2 regions of the Janthinobacterium sp. GW460-12-1-14-LB5 genome follow, and region 1 is predicted to be linked to the other one. Evidence: riboswitches for the same ligand, from Rfam matches in the RefSeq annotation. Region 1 holds a riboswitch; the other holds the start of a gene.
What was found. Region 1 has a riboswitch for FMN ahead of ribB (3,4-dihydroxy-2-butanone-4-phosphate synthase). Riboswitches for the same ligand answer to the same signal wherever they lie in the genome.

Region 2: it holds a riboswitch for FMN, as region 1 does, so the genes downstream of both, AC07X6_RS22640 (6,7-dimethyl-8-ribityllumazine synthase) here and ribB (3,4-dihydroxy-2-butanone-4-phosphate synthase) in region 1, are expected to answer to the same signal.

Annotation. Positions count from the first base shown of each region.
Region 1 is NZ_JBWKYD010000003.1:106,378-113,496, reverse strand. It holds gene AC07X6_RS03670 (MFS transporter) at 120-1,493, shown strand; gene ribB (3,4-dihydroxy-2-butanone-4-phosphate synthase) at 1,498-2,145, opposite strand; FMN riboswitch at 2,240-2,390, opposite strand; gene AC07X6_RS03660 (M16 family metallopeptidase) at 2,576-5,419, shown strand; gene AC07X6_RS03655 (hypothetical protein) at 5,513-5,710, shown strand; gene AC07X6_RS03650 (methyl-accepting chemotaxis protein) at 5,854-7,119, shown strand, end outside.
Region 2 is NZ_JBWKYD010000024.1:73,212-80,330, reverse strand. It holds gene AC07X6_RS22650 (class II aldolase/adducin family protein) at 1-414, opposite strand, end outside; gene AC07X6_RS22645 (ABC transporter substrate-binding protein) at 643-1,695, shown strand; gene AC07X6_RS22640 (6,7-dimethyl-8-ribityllumazine synthase) at 1,766-2,269, opposite strand; FMN riboswitch at 2,445-2,606, opposite strand; gene AC07X6_RS22635 (TonB-dependent receptor) at 2,681-5,053, opposite strand; gene AC07X6_RS22630 (LLM class flavin-dependent oxidoreductase) at 5,276-6,430, opposite strand; gene AC07X6_RS22625 (LLM class flavin-dependent oxidoreductase) at 6,459-7,119, opposite strand, start outside.

The DNA.
Region 1 (7,119 bases):
GCTGCTTCTCCTGTTTTATATGGTGATGCATTTTTGCATCAGTGTGCCGAGTTTATGCCTGTTTACCGCATCGCGCAACGCTCGCATAATGGCTGCCCCCTGTTACTGCAAGGAGTACCATGACTGCCCCCACACCGCACCGCGCCAGCGGCTTGATCCTGCTGACCCTGGCCTTCGGCTTCGTCATGGCCATGCTCGACGTCACGGCCGTCAACGTGGCGCTGTCCGATATCGCGCTGGACTTGAATATTCCGCTGACGGGCCTGGTCTGGGTGGTTGATGGCTACACCTTGACGTTTGCCGCGCTGCTGCTGGCCGGCGGCGCGCTGGCCGACCGCTACGGGCCGAAAGCCGTGTACCAGGGCGGCCTCGGCGTCTTCATCCTCGGTTCTATCCTGTGCGGCGCCGCGCCCGACGGACATTTCTTGACGGCGGCGCGTTTGCTGCAGGGCGCGGGCGCGGCCCTGTTCATGCCCAGTTCGCTCAGCCTGCTCACGCACAGCTTCGAAGACGAGCGCGAGCGCACGCGCATGCTCGGTGCCTGGTCGGCGCTGGTGGGCGTGGCCGGTGCGTCCGGCCCCCTGATCGGCGGCATCCTCGTGCACCAGTTCGGCTGGCGCAGCGTCTTCTGGGTCAACGTGCCGCTGGGCGTGCTGGCCATCGTCATGGCGCAGCTGCTGCTGGTGGCGCCGGCGCGCCAGCCGCGCGATTTGTCGCTGTTCAGCCATGCGCTCGGTGTGGCGGCGCTGGCGGGCCTGAGTTTCGTGCTGATCGAAGGCCCCGTGCTGGGCTGGCTGTCGCCCGGCGTGCTGGCGGCGGGCGCATTGACGGTGCTGTCGGCCTGGCAATTGCTGCGGCGCGAGCGCAGCGGCAGCCATCCGCTGTTGCCGCGTGAACTGTTTCACAGCAGCAGCTTTGGCGCGGCCAATGGCGTGGGGTTTCTGATCAATTTCTGCGTGTTCGGGCAATTGTTCTTATTGAGCCTGTTTTTGCAGCAGTCGGGCGGTGCCGATGCCCTGCAGTCGGGCTTGCGCCTGTTGCCCATGATGGCGGCCTATACGGTGGGAAACTTTATGGCGGGAAATATTGCGGCGCGTCATGGCACGCGCCTGCCCATGCTGCTAGGCTTGCTGGTGGGTGCCGTCATGGCCTTGCTGCTGATGGGCTTGCGTCCGGGCACGCCGTATGGCTGGCTGGCGCTGGGCACGGCCGTCATGAATGTGGCCATCGGCATCGCCATTCCCGCCATGACGGCCACCGTGATGCGGGTGGCCGGCAAGCGGCATGCGAACAGCGCGGCGGCGGCCCTGAATGCGAACCGGCAGATCGGCGCGCTGGTGGGCGTGGCGCTGATCGGCAGCATCCTGCACGTGCTGCCCGACTGGTCGCTGCGCCTGCCGCTGGCTTACGCGACGATCGCCGCCGCGTATGGCCTGGCGGCGGGCCTCGTCTACCGGCACGTGCATTTGCCGAAGGCGGTAGCTGCCGCTTGACGGATTATTGCGCGTGCTTGCTGCGCCACTCCACCAGTTCCTCGATGGTCAGGATCGGCATGCCGTGCAGTTCGGCGAAGCGCTCGATATCGTCGCCGCGCATCATGGTGCCATCCGGGTTCATCAGTTCGCACAGCACGGCGGCCGGGTTCAGGCCCGCCATGCGCGACAGGTCGACAGAGCCTTCCGTGTGGCCACGGCGCTCGAGCACGCCGCCGGGCGCGGCGCGCAGGGGGAACACGTGGCCGGGGCGCACCAGGTCTGCGGGCTTGGCATTTGGCGCGATGGCGGCGCGGATGGTGGTGACGCGGTCGGCGGCCGACACGCCCGTCGTGACGCCGTCGCGCGCCTCGATGGAGACGGTGAACGGCGTACCGTAGCGGCTGCCGTTGTCGGACGACATGGGCGGCAATTCCAGCTTGCTGACGACGTCCGTCGGCAGGCACAGGCAGACGATGCCGCTGCATTCGCGGATCAGCAAAGCCATGGTTTCGTTCGTCAATTTTTCGGCAGACAGGATCAGGTCGGCTTCGTTTTCACGGTCGAAATCGTCGAGCAGGATGACGGGGATGCCGGCGCGCATGGCGGCCAGGGCGGACTGGATGCGACCTTCCAGGTCGTTGGAAAGCAGGGTATAGCTGTTGACTAACATGGTGAAACGCTCCTCGCATAGGCGAAAAACGCTGCAGGGCAAGCGAATAGACGCAACTGGCCGCATCGACAGGTCGATGGGACATCACACTACTGCACATCTTCTTTCATCCGGACTATACCGTCGGCTCTGGAGTCACACCAGATCTGCTGACCTCACCAGGCGGTGCCTGGAAAGCGCTCGCGGGCTTGACCGTTGCCGGTCTTACCGCCGGTGGGGAATCGCACCCCGCCCCGAAGACGTATTGTTGTGCCGGTCCACATGACCGGCGGCAATACTTTAGCACAATTGAAAAAACCTGGCAGGACACCGTTGAGTTTGTCATTCGGCAAAGTTGCCTGGGAAAAGCGGTTTTTCCTAAGCTGTTTTTAATGGCGGAAACAGAATTTCAGTGTAAGGTATGGCTACTGAATCTTACCGTTGAGAATACATGAAGCTGAGTAAATTACGCCTGATCTCGGGCGCCGTCTTGCTGGCCTGCGCCTGCATGGCCCAGGCGGAAATCCGTTTGACCGATCCCCTGCCGCTGGCACCAGAAGTTACCGTAGGAAAATTGCCGAACGGCTTGACCTATTACATCAAGAAAAATGCCCGTCCCGCCCAGAAAGTGGAATTGCGGCTGGTGGTGAAAGCCGGCTCCATCCTGGAAGATGACGACCAGCAAGGTCTCGCGCATTTCACGGAACACATGGCCTTCAATGGTTCCACGCATTTCAAGCGCAATGAGCTGATTTCCTACTTGCAATCGATCGGCGTGAAGTTCGGCGCCGACTTGAATGCCTACACGAGTTTCGATGAAACCGTCTACGTGTTGCCGATTCCGACGAACAAGAAGGAAAACCTGGAAAAGGGTTTTCTCGTGCTGGAAGACTGGGCGCATGGCTTGAAATTCAATCCGGCCGACATCAACAGCGAGCGCGGCATCGTGCTGGAAGAGGCGCGCCTGGGCAAGGGCGCCAGCGACCGCATGAACAAGGTGCTGTATCCGAAGCTGCTGAACGGTTCGCGCTATGCGCAGCGCATGCCGATCGGCAAGGAATCCGTGCTGAAGACCTTCAAGCCGGAAGCCATCAAGCGTTTCTACAAGGATTGGTACCGTCCCGACCTGATGGCCGTGATGGTGGTGGGCGACGTGGAGCCGGGCCAGGCTGAAAAGCTGATCCGTCAGCATTTCGGCAAGCTGAAAAACCCCGCGAAACCGCGTCCGCGCCTGTATGCGGAAGTGCCGCAGCGCTCGCAAACGGAAGCGCTGGTGATCACGGACAAGGAAGCGCCCGACGACAGCGTCTTCATCCGCTACCCGATCCGCGCCGCGCAGGAACCCGTCACGATTGCCGACTACCGCCGCCAGATGATCGAAAACCTGTATGGGCAAATGCTCAGCGCCCGCATGCAGGAATTGACGCAGCAAGCCAACCCGCCGTTCATCCAGGGCGGCAGCAGCATGGGCAAGCTGGTGCGCGGCTATGAATCGTTCAGCGCGTATGCCTTGCTGGGCAAGGGCGGCGTGCAGCCGGCCGTCGATGCGCTGGTGCAGGAAGACGAGCGGGCGCGCCGCTTCGGTTTCAGCCAGGCTGAGCTGGACCGCGCGCGCAAGGATATGTTGCGCAATTACGAGCGCGCCTACAGCGAACGCGACAAGTCCGATTCGGCCGGTTTCGTGGCCGAGTATTCGCGCAACTTCCTGGAGCAGGAAGCCATTCCCGGCATCGCCAATGAATTGCTGTACGCGCAGGAACTCTTGCCGCAGGTAACCTTGCAGGAAATCAACGAAACGGTGGCCAAGGTGATTCCCGACCAGCAAAAGAAACTGGTGGTCTTCATGGGCGCCGAGCCGAAGGCGGGCGATGCGGCCTCGACCGTACCGACGCAGCAGCAATTGCTCGACGCGGTGGCGCAGGCGGAGCGGCAAACCGTCGAGCCGCGCACGGAAAAAGTGCTTGCCAGTAAGCTGATGGACGGCCCGCCGGCCGGCGGCAGCATCGTCTCGGAAAAACTGAACAGCGCCATCGGCGTGACGGAACTGACCCTGGGCAATGGCGTGCGCGTGCTGCTGAAACCGACGGACTTCAAGAACGACCAGGTGCTGATGGGTTCGACCCGTTTCGGCGGCCAGTCGCTGTTCGGCGATGCCGACATCTACAATGCCCGCTATGCCAGCGCCGTGGTCGGCAGCATGGGGCTGAAAGATATGGCGCCGCTGGACTTGCAGAAAGTGCTGGCCGGCAAGACGGTCAACGTGGGCGCTTCGCTGGGCGAGCTGAGCGAAGGCTTTGGCGGCTCGGCCAGCAGCGCGGATGTGGAAGCCATGCTGCAACTGGTGTATCTGTATTTCCATGACGTGCGCAAGGATGCGGGCCTGTACCAGTCCTTCATCGGCAAGCAGCAGGACCTGGCGAAAAACAGCATGGCGCAGCCGGAAGCCGTGTTCTACGATGCCGTCCAGCATGCCATGTATGGCGACAACCCGCGCGTCGATGGCGTGCCGCGCGCGGCCGACTTCGACAAGGTGGGCCTGGACCGTTCATTGGAAATCTTCCGCCAGCGCTTTTCCAGCGCGCGCGGCATGACCTTCATCTTTGCGGGCAGCTTCGAGCTCGACAAGATCAAGCCCCTGATCGCCAGCTACCTGGGCACCTTGCCCGTGGCCGACGTGGCGCACGCCTACCGCGACGTGGGCATGCGCCCCGTCAGCGGGGTGGTCAAGAAGAATGTCTACATGGGCAGCGAGCCCAAAAGCACGATTTCCATCACCTTCAATGGCGATGCCGCGTATTCGGACGAGCAAAAGCTGACCCTGCAGGCGCTGGGCGAGGTGCTGAACCTGAAAGTCATCGAAGTGCTGCGCGAAAAGATGAGCATGATCTATGGCGGCGGCTTCGAAACGTCGATGGGCCAGCATCCGTATGGCCATTATTCCGTGGCCTTGAACTTGCCGACGGGGCCGGAAAACGTGGACAAGGTGATCGCCGCCGCCTTTGCCGAAATCAACAGGATGAAGGCGGACGGGCCATCCGCGGCCGACCTGGAAAAGGTCAAGCTGAACTGGATCACGCGCCAGCAAAAGTCCTTGCGCGAAAACCGCTACTGGATGAGCCAGCTGATGGGCTCGGTGACGCAGGGACGCGACCCCGCGCACATCCTGCGTTACGAGCAGCGCGTGCGCGCCCTCACGCCGCAAGCCGTCAAACTGGCGGCGCAGCGCTATCTGAACATGGATAACTATGTGCAGGTGGTGCTGTACCCGGAACGTAAAAATGTTGCAGTGAAGTAATCTTCATGCTGGCGTTGCCGGGGCGCCAGTGTGCCGAAGCTGTTAAAATGCTGCTAATGGATGTGATCGCAATTTAACAAGCAAGGAAATACGATGGCTAAGAAAGAAGAACTCGATCCGGAAACCCTGGAGTTGATCAACTGGTGTATCGAGGTCGAAGGCTTCCTCGTGGCCGGCGGCGCCACCGTGGCGCAGGCGCAAGACCATATCGAAGAGCAGGTAGAGTGGTTTACCGATCAGTTCTATGACGGCTTGACGCCGGAAGAGGCGGCCAAGGAAGCCTTGGCCTGACCTTCAGTCAGACTTCAGCAAGACATATGCGGGCGGTGCCTGCCGGGCATCAGCCTGGTAGCGCCGCCCGCTTTGCTTTTCTGAAAAGATTTCCACATGGAAATTGTTTATAATTCCACATTTTATTCTTTACCCAGGCTCCCATGACTCTCCGTTCGCGCATTCTCCTCCTGTGTTTCAGCACCTTGCTGGGCATCGTCCTCATCGCATCCTTTTCCCTGTATTCCCTGCGCCAGACCATGATGGCGGAAAGGGTCGAGCAATTGACGGTGCTGGTCGAGCTGGCCAATGCCTCGGTGGAAAAGGCGTATGCGCTGGAACAGTCGGGCAAGCTCACGCGTGAGCAGGCGCAGCAGCAGGCCAAGCTGGCCATCGGCAGCTTCGTCAAGGACGAGATGTATTACTTTGTGCGCGATTTCAGCACCGACTTGCTGTACGTGCACCCGAATCCTGCGCGCATCGGCACGCCGCAAAAGAACATGAAGCAGTCGGGCGACCGCTACCGCGCGGCCCTGGCCAACAGCCGCATCGGCATGGTGCAGGCGGACGGCACGCGTCCCGGCGTGAAGGACCCGGTGGCGAAGATGTATGCCGTGGTGAAATTTGCGCCGTGGGACTGGGTGGTCGGCACGGGCACGTATATCGATGACATCAATCACAAGTTCTGGGCCCAGGCGGGCGTGCTGCTGGCCATCGGCGGCGCGCTGATGCTGGTGGTGGGCAGCCTGGCGGCCCTGATGCTGCGCCGCATCCTGGCCCAGCTCGGCGGCGAGCCCGACTATGCAGCGGCCATCGTGGCGCAGATCGCCCAGGGCGACCTGACGACGCAGATCGATACGCGTCCCGGCGATACGTCCAGTCTGTTGATGGCCATCAAGGCCATGCGCGACAACCTGGCGCATCTGGTGAGCCAGGTGCGCAACGATGCGGAATCCATTTCCACGGCGTCGGGCGAGATCGCCTCGGGCAACCACGACCTGTCGGCGCGCACGGAGCAGCAGGCGGGTTCCCTGGAAGAAACAGCCTCGACCATGGAAGAGATGACCTCGACCGTGCGGCAGAATGCGGACAATGCGCGCCAGGCCAACCAGCTGGCCATTTCCGCCTCGCAAGTAGCGACGCAGGCGGGCGGCGTGGTGGGCCAGGTGGTCGAGACCATGGGCGCCATCAATGCCTCGTCGAAAAAGATCGGCGACATCATCGCCGTCATCGACGGCATCGCCTTCCAGACGAATATCCTGGCCTTGAATGCAGCCGTGGAAGCGGCGCGCGCGGGCGAGCAGGGCCGTGGCTTCGCCGTCGTCGCCAGCGAAGTACGCAACCTGGCCCAGCGCTCGGCCGCGGCCGCCAAGGAGATCAAGCAATTGATCGACAGTTCCGCCGAACAGGTGGGCGCCGGTGAAAAACTC
Region 2 (7,119 bases), on a different contig from region 1:
CACGTAGCGGATCGGCAGGGTGCGGTGCGTCTGCGCCCACGCGCCCAGCGATGGCGAGTGCACGTGCGAGATCGACGTGACCTCGGGCCGCTCGCGGAACAGCTTTAAATAGCGTGCGCCGCCGTTGTTGGCGTCGCCGAGCAGCACCGTGCCGTCCAGCGCCAGCACGGCCGCCTTCAGGGGCTGGCCGCGGCGGAACGGGCCGGGATCGTTGACCACCACCACCTTGTCGCCAGCGGGCGTGCGCTCGACAAAGCCCACCGTGCCGTTGGCCGTCAGACTGCCCGTCTCGCGCAAGCCGTCGAAGGCGGTCTGCGCATCGCGCCGCACCTGCTCCACGAAGGCCAGTTCGGCCGCCGTCAACTCCTGGGTTTGTACTTGCTCTGGTGCTTGTGCTTGTGCCACGTCCGTCATGTCATGCTCCATTCGGTAAAGAGGTTGAGACCGGGTTTCGTCTACCGTCTACTTTCGCAAGACGCGTGCCAGCGCCGGGGCCGCAAAAATGGCGGAGCGCTGCTGCCTGCGCAACAGCGGCTGCTGGCGCGGCAGCAGCGTTGTGCGCAGCGGCTGTCGGCAAGCCAGCAAGCGGCGCGGGCACGTTTCCTGCACGATTACAGGCTCCACCCACCACGAAAGAATCCCATGACTACCGCAACCGCCCCCGCCGTCGATACCGTCTGGTTCACCCGCTGTCCCGTGCCCACGGCCACGGGCCTGGCCTACAAGCTTGGCTGGCTGGACGAGGAATTCGCCCGCGACGGCATCGCGTTAAAGACGCTGCAGGAAGTGGGCGGCGAGCTGGCGCGCCACCACTACGACCATGGCTTGTCCACGCTCGTGCGCGAAGGGGGCAACCTGCTGGCCCTGCCCGCGCGCGCGCAAGGGGCGCCCACGCGTCTGATCGGCCTGACCTGGATCGACGAATGGCAAGCCATCCTCGTGCGCCCCGGTTCCGGCATCGCCACGCCCGCGCAGCTGCAGGGCAAGCGCCTGGCGCTGCCCGTGTTCCGCGCCGAAGACTTGCGCGAGAACCGGCGCGGGCGCAGCATCGCGCGCGGCATGAGCCTGGCCGGCTACAAGGGCGTGCTGGCATCGGCCGGCCTCACGCTCGACGACGTGCGGCTGGTGGAAGTGGGTGCCGACGCCCAGGCATCGGCCAATCTGGGCGCGGGCCTGTGGCAAGGCATAGGCCCGCTCTTGCGCGGCGAAGTCGACGCCGTCTACGTGAAAGGCGCGGCGGCGGCCGAGGCGGCCCGCGCGGCGGGGCTGGAAGTGGGCATAGCCATCGACGCCCTGCCCGACCGGCGCTTCCGCGTCAACAACGGCACGCCGCGCCCGATCACCGTGCATGCATCCATGCTGGAACAGCATTTCGAGCTGGTCGTGCGCTTCCTGACGCAGACCTTGCGCGCCGCGCACTGGGCGCGCAGCCACAAAGAAGATGTGCTGGCCATCCTGCAGGGCGAGACGCGGGCCGGCGCCGACGCCGTGGCCGAAGCCTACCGCGACGGTTTTCACCTGACCCTGGCGCCCGACCTGTCCGACGACAAGGTGGCGCTGTTCCGCCAGCAGAAGGATTTTCAATTGCAGCACGGTTTTCTCGACCGCGACGTCGACATCGACAGCTGGATCGACCGCCGGCCATTGGAAGAGGCGCAGCGCAGGCTCGACGCGCTGCTGCGGCAGGCGGCATAAGGAAATGGGGCCAGCCCATGGCAACATGTGCTGGCCCCACAGGCACTATCGATTCACGGCAGGCCGGCTGCTAGGCTGCCAGCGCCGCCTGCGGCGCGCTGGCCGGTTGCGCCAGCCGCTGCAGCGAATGGATGGTGGCGGCGCAGGCCGTCGCCAGTTCCACGCCCTTGACCTTGAAGTGCTGGAAGTAGAATGCCTGGTGCTCCTGGCCCGCATGGAAGTGGTGCGGGGTCAGCACGGCCGACAGCACGGGCACGCCCGTCGCCAGCTGCACCTGCATCATGCCGGAAATGACGGCATCGGCGACGAAATCATGGCGGTAGATGCCGCCGTCCACCACCAGGGCGGAAGCGGCAATCGCCGCGTACCGGCCGCTTTTGGCCAGCACTTGCGCATGCAGGGGGATTTCAAAGGCGCCGGCGACGTCGATGACGTCGATATCGCTCTCGGCGAAGCCCAGCGCGGCCATTTCCGCGATAAACGACAGCCTGCATTGCGCGACGATGTCGCGGTGCCAGCCCGCCTGGATGAAGGCGATGCGTTTGGCTGGTGTTGCGTGTGATGCTTGTGACATATAAAAGACTCCTGTTTTCAAGAATAATAAAAACAGGGCATCGGATCGAAGGGGATATGACGGGCGCATGAAAGCCACGCCCAACTGCGCATGCAGGCACGCGCGCAGACGCACCGACGGCAAACGCAGGCCGTCCATGCGCCGGGCGGATGCCGGCGTCGACACAATGATGCCATCCCGCTCTCTCTTTATCCGGACTATACCGTCGGCCCCGGAATCACACCAGGTCTGCTGACCTTGCCGTCATGGCCCGAAGACCGTGCCGGCAAGCGCTCGCGGGCTAGGCACGCATGCCATTACCGCCGGTGGGGAATCGCACCCCGCCCTGAGAACGTTGCATGGCCAGCGCAGCGGGTGCGGCAGCCATGCCCGGCGACTATAGCATATCGCCCCTGCCTCTGCCCTGCGCGGTCAGAACTGCAGCGTGTACGACGCGCCCACTGTGCGGCCCTGGCCGATGATCACCGTGTCGCCGTTGACGGCGCCGGGCACGAAGCTGGTAAGCGTGTGGTTGCGGTAGACCTTGTCGGCCAGGTTGTTCGCATACGCCGTGATGCGCTGCTTGCCGCCCGGGAGCACGTACGACAGGCGGGCGTTGGCCAGCGCGAAGCCGCCCTGGTTCAGCAGGTTGCGCGCGGCATTTTGCGGGTCGACATAGTAGTACTGCTTCGACGTGTAGCGCACGTCGCCGCTGAAGACCAGTTGCGCGCCATTGCCCAGCGGGTAGCGGTAATCGGCCGCCAGCAGGGCCGTCACGTGGGGCGAGCGCACGAATTCGTTGCCGGAGCGGTCGCCGCCATTGTTCTGGATGGCGAAATCGTCGAATTCCGTGCGCAGCAGGCCCAGGTTGGCATTGACGTGCAGGTTGTCCGTCGGCTGCGCCTCGATCTCGAATTCCGCGCCGTTGACGTGGGCCTTGCGCACGTTCTGCAGGTAATTGACGCTTTGCGTGGGGTCGCCGTTGTACACGCCCGTGATATTCACCTGCACGTTCTTGTAATCATAGTGAAAAACGTTGGCGTTGAAATTCAAACGCCCGTCCAGCCATTCGGACTTGATGCCCGCCTCGAACGAGTTCAGGGTTTCCGGCTTCACCGTGTTCAGCGCGCGCACGTCCGTGGCGCTGGTGTTGTAGCCGCCGGACTTGATGCCGTGCGCGTACTTCAGGTAGCCGCGCAGGGTGCGGCTGAAGCGGTATTCGGGCGTCACGTCATACGTCAGCGCGTTCCACGTGGTCGATGGATTCGACGTGAAATTGTTGTTGGCCACGGAGGCGGCCGTGTAATTGCCGCCCCGGACCGTGTTCCACCAGTTGGCCGCATCGCCGAACGTCACCGTGTTCGAGACGGCCTGCACGCGCTGCAAGTCCAGGTCCTTGGTTTCCGTCGTCCAGCGCAAGCCGAACGTGGACAGCAGCTGCTCGCTGAAGTTGACGGTGGTGCTGCCGAAGATGGCCGCGCTGCGCGCCTTGTGCTGGTAGATGGTGCGGTTGTAGCCGACGGGCTGCGTGCTGCCCGCCAGCGCCGGCACGGTGCCGTTGGGCAGGCGCGCGCCGGCCGAATCGGCATCGATCTTTTCATTGAAGTAGAACAGACCCGCCACCCAGCTCACGGCGCCGTTCTGCGGAGACGTCAGGCGCAGCTCCTGCGACACTTGCCGGCTGCTGGCCTTGGAACGGCTGCGGCCCACTTCCAGCGGCGTATTGTCGCTGTCGCCCGTGGCTTCGTTCCTGAAATTTTCATAGCCCGTGATGGAAGTGAGGGTCACTTCGCCCAGCGCATATTCGAGGTTCAGCTGGGCGCCGCCCTGTTGCACGTCGCTGTCGGCCGGCGCATTCGTGCTGACGTCGTCGGGATTCGTGCTGGGGACGTAGCCGTTGCGGTACACGCCATTGGCGCCATAGCTGGCCACGGTCGTGGTGGCGCCCTTGGTCGTGTAGTCGCGGTAATGCAGGTTCAGATTCGCCGTCAGGTCGCGCCCGATCAGGGCCTTGAGCTGGCCGCGGATGGCGCTGTCCTTGAGTTTTCCATCGCGTTCGCCCGTAAACTGGTTGTGGAAGCGGCCCTTGTCCTGCTGCTCCGTATGGAAGGACAGCCGCCCCGCCAGCACCTCGTCGATCAGCGCGCCGCCGATGGCGCCTTCGGCCACGGTGGTGTCGTAGCTGCCGTAGTCAAGCTTGGCGTAGCCGCTGGATTTGAACGAGGGTTTGCGCGAGATCACGTTGATGGCGCCGCCCGTCGTGTTCTTGCCCCACAGGGTGCCTTGCGGGCCGCGCAGCACTTCCACCCGGTCCAGGTCGAACAGGGGAAAGCCCGTGGCGCTGGAATTGCTGATGTAGACGTCATCAAGGTAGAAGCCGACGGGATTCGGAAAGTCCACCTGCTGCTGGCCCGCGCCCACGCCGCGTATCCACCAGCGCGGGCGGCCGTGCTGCTGCGTGCCGGCCGAGGCATTCGGCACGTAATTGAGGATTTCGCTGGCCGAGCGGCCGATGCCCGTGTCGAGCAGCTCCTTGCCGCCTAACACCGTGATCGCGCTGGGCACCTTCTGTGCCGATTCCTCGCGCTTTTGCGCCGTCACCGTCACCGATTGCAGCGAGGCGCCCTCGCCCGAGCCATTGGCGTCGGCCGCGGCAATGACATCGGCGCCAGGCGTTTCCGCATGGGCCAGACCTGGGGCGAGCATCAGGCCGCCGATGGCGAAGGCCGAGCGCAGCGCGCGGCGCACTGGCGTCAGGTGGAAAGGAAATGGGGAAGAGTCGGCGGGAGCAGTCGAACGGCGCATGGGTGATTATCCTTGAGTAAAGTCAAAACGCGAGATGGTGATGACCAGTATTGCAAGGCGCATGCCCGCTGCCGCAGCGCAGCAAAACAGAACGTAAGTATTTGATTTCAAAGGAAGAGTATCGTCATGATAGCGCTGTTGATTTGGCAGCAGCGCCGGTGCCGCGTGCTGCCTGCGCGACAGCAGGCGGTGGCGCTGCTGTCGCGGCAACAGGGGAAAGGATCAGGCGGCGCGCAGCAGTGCCGCCGTGTGGCCGCGCACGAGGGGCAGCACTTCCTCGCCCACGCGGTACGCTTCTTCCAGGTGCGGCGTGCTGGCCAGGATGAAGGCGTCGGCGCCCAGCTGCACCAGTTCATCGAGGCGTTCGGCCACCTGCTGGTAGCTGCCGACGATGCCCTGCGTCTGCCCGCCGCGCAGCAGATTAAAACCGGACCAGATGTTCGGCGCCGTGATCAAGTCCTTGTAGCTGTTCAAGGTGGCCGGGCGGTTGCCGCGCTGGCGCGCCGCGCCCACGGAATCGCCGCCATCGGCACCGAGGAACTGGCGCAGGGTGGCCGCGTCGACGGCGTCAAACCCCTTGCGCACCTCGTCCCACGCCTCTTCCTCCGTGGCGCGGGCGACGATGTCGACGCGCACGGCGCACTTGATCTTGCGCCCCAGCAGCGCCGTCCTTTCATGCACACGGGCGAATTTTTCGCGCAGCTGCTCGAACGGTTCCAGCCACGTCAGGTAGTAATCGGCGTGCTTCGAGGCCGAACCGAGGGCCGCGTCGGAGGAACCGGAAAAATAGATCTCGGGGAAGTCCTGCTCCGACAACGGCGTGGCCAGGCCCGCGTCTTCCACCTGGTAGAACTTGCCCTGGTAGGAAAACGGCCCGCCGCGCCACACGCCGCGCACCACGTCGAGGAATTCCGTCGTGCGCGTGTAGCGGTCGTCGTGGCCGGCCGCATCGCCCCACCACAGCTGCGCCGGGCCGCCGCCGCCCGTGATGACGTTGTACAGGGCGCGCCCGCCCGTGGCCCGCTGCAGGCTGGCCGTCATGCGCGCGGCCACCACGGGGTTCAGAAAGCCGGGCTGGAACGGGATCATGAAGCGGAAGGTGCGCGTCTCGCGCGCCAGCAGTGCGGAAATGGCCCATGGTTCATCCGTCATGGGAAAGGACGGAATCAGGCCGCCCTGGAAGCCCGATAGTTCGGCCGCTCGGGCGATCTCCGCCAGGTAGTCGATATACGTAAAACCGTCGGCGCCGCCGCCACCGAGACCGGCCTGGCGCAGGTTGTCATTGCCGGGGAACCAGTCGCCGCGAAACGGCGTGCGGGCGCGGTGCGAACCCGGTTCGCCATGCGTGGGGATGCGCCAGAAAAAATCGATTGCCATCAGGGGTACTCCTTCAAATAATGTGGATTCAAGCCGCTTGCAGCGCGGATGCCGTCAACGATGCGCGCAAGGCTGGCAATACGTGTTCGCCGATGCGGTAGGCCTCCTCGAAATGGGGGATGGCCGCCAGCACGAAGCTCGACACGCCCGCCTGCGCGTACGCTTGCAGCGCGGCGGCCACCTGCGCATAACTGCCCACCAGGGCCCCGTGGGCACCCGTCTGCGCTTGCGCAAAGCCGGGCCAGAAGGCGGCGGCACGGTCATCGAAGGGCGCATCGTCAGGTAGCCCGGCGCCGCTGCGGTAGCGCCGGGCGTCGCGCAAGGCTTCGTCGAACGTTTCACGGGCCAGCACGTCGATGCGCAAACCCGCCGCCACGGCGCGGCCCAGCTGGCGCGCCTGCGCTTGCAGGCTGCCGATGGAAGGCTGCAAGTCCGCCACGGGCGCCGCATCGAAGACGTGCACGTCGGCCTGGCGCGCCGACAAGGCCAGCGCCTCGGGGCTGTCGCCCGTCAGGTAGATGCCGTTGACACGGTGGTTCGCCAGCGGACCCTTGAAGCCGCCATCCTGCACTTCGAAGAACCTGCCCTTGAAGCTGAACGGCGACGTACTTTGCACGCCGCGCGCCACCGTGATGAATTCATCGATGCGGGGCAGGATCTCGGCGTCGGGCGCCGCATCGCCCTGGCGC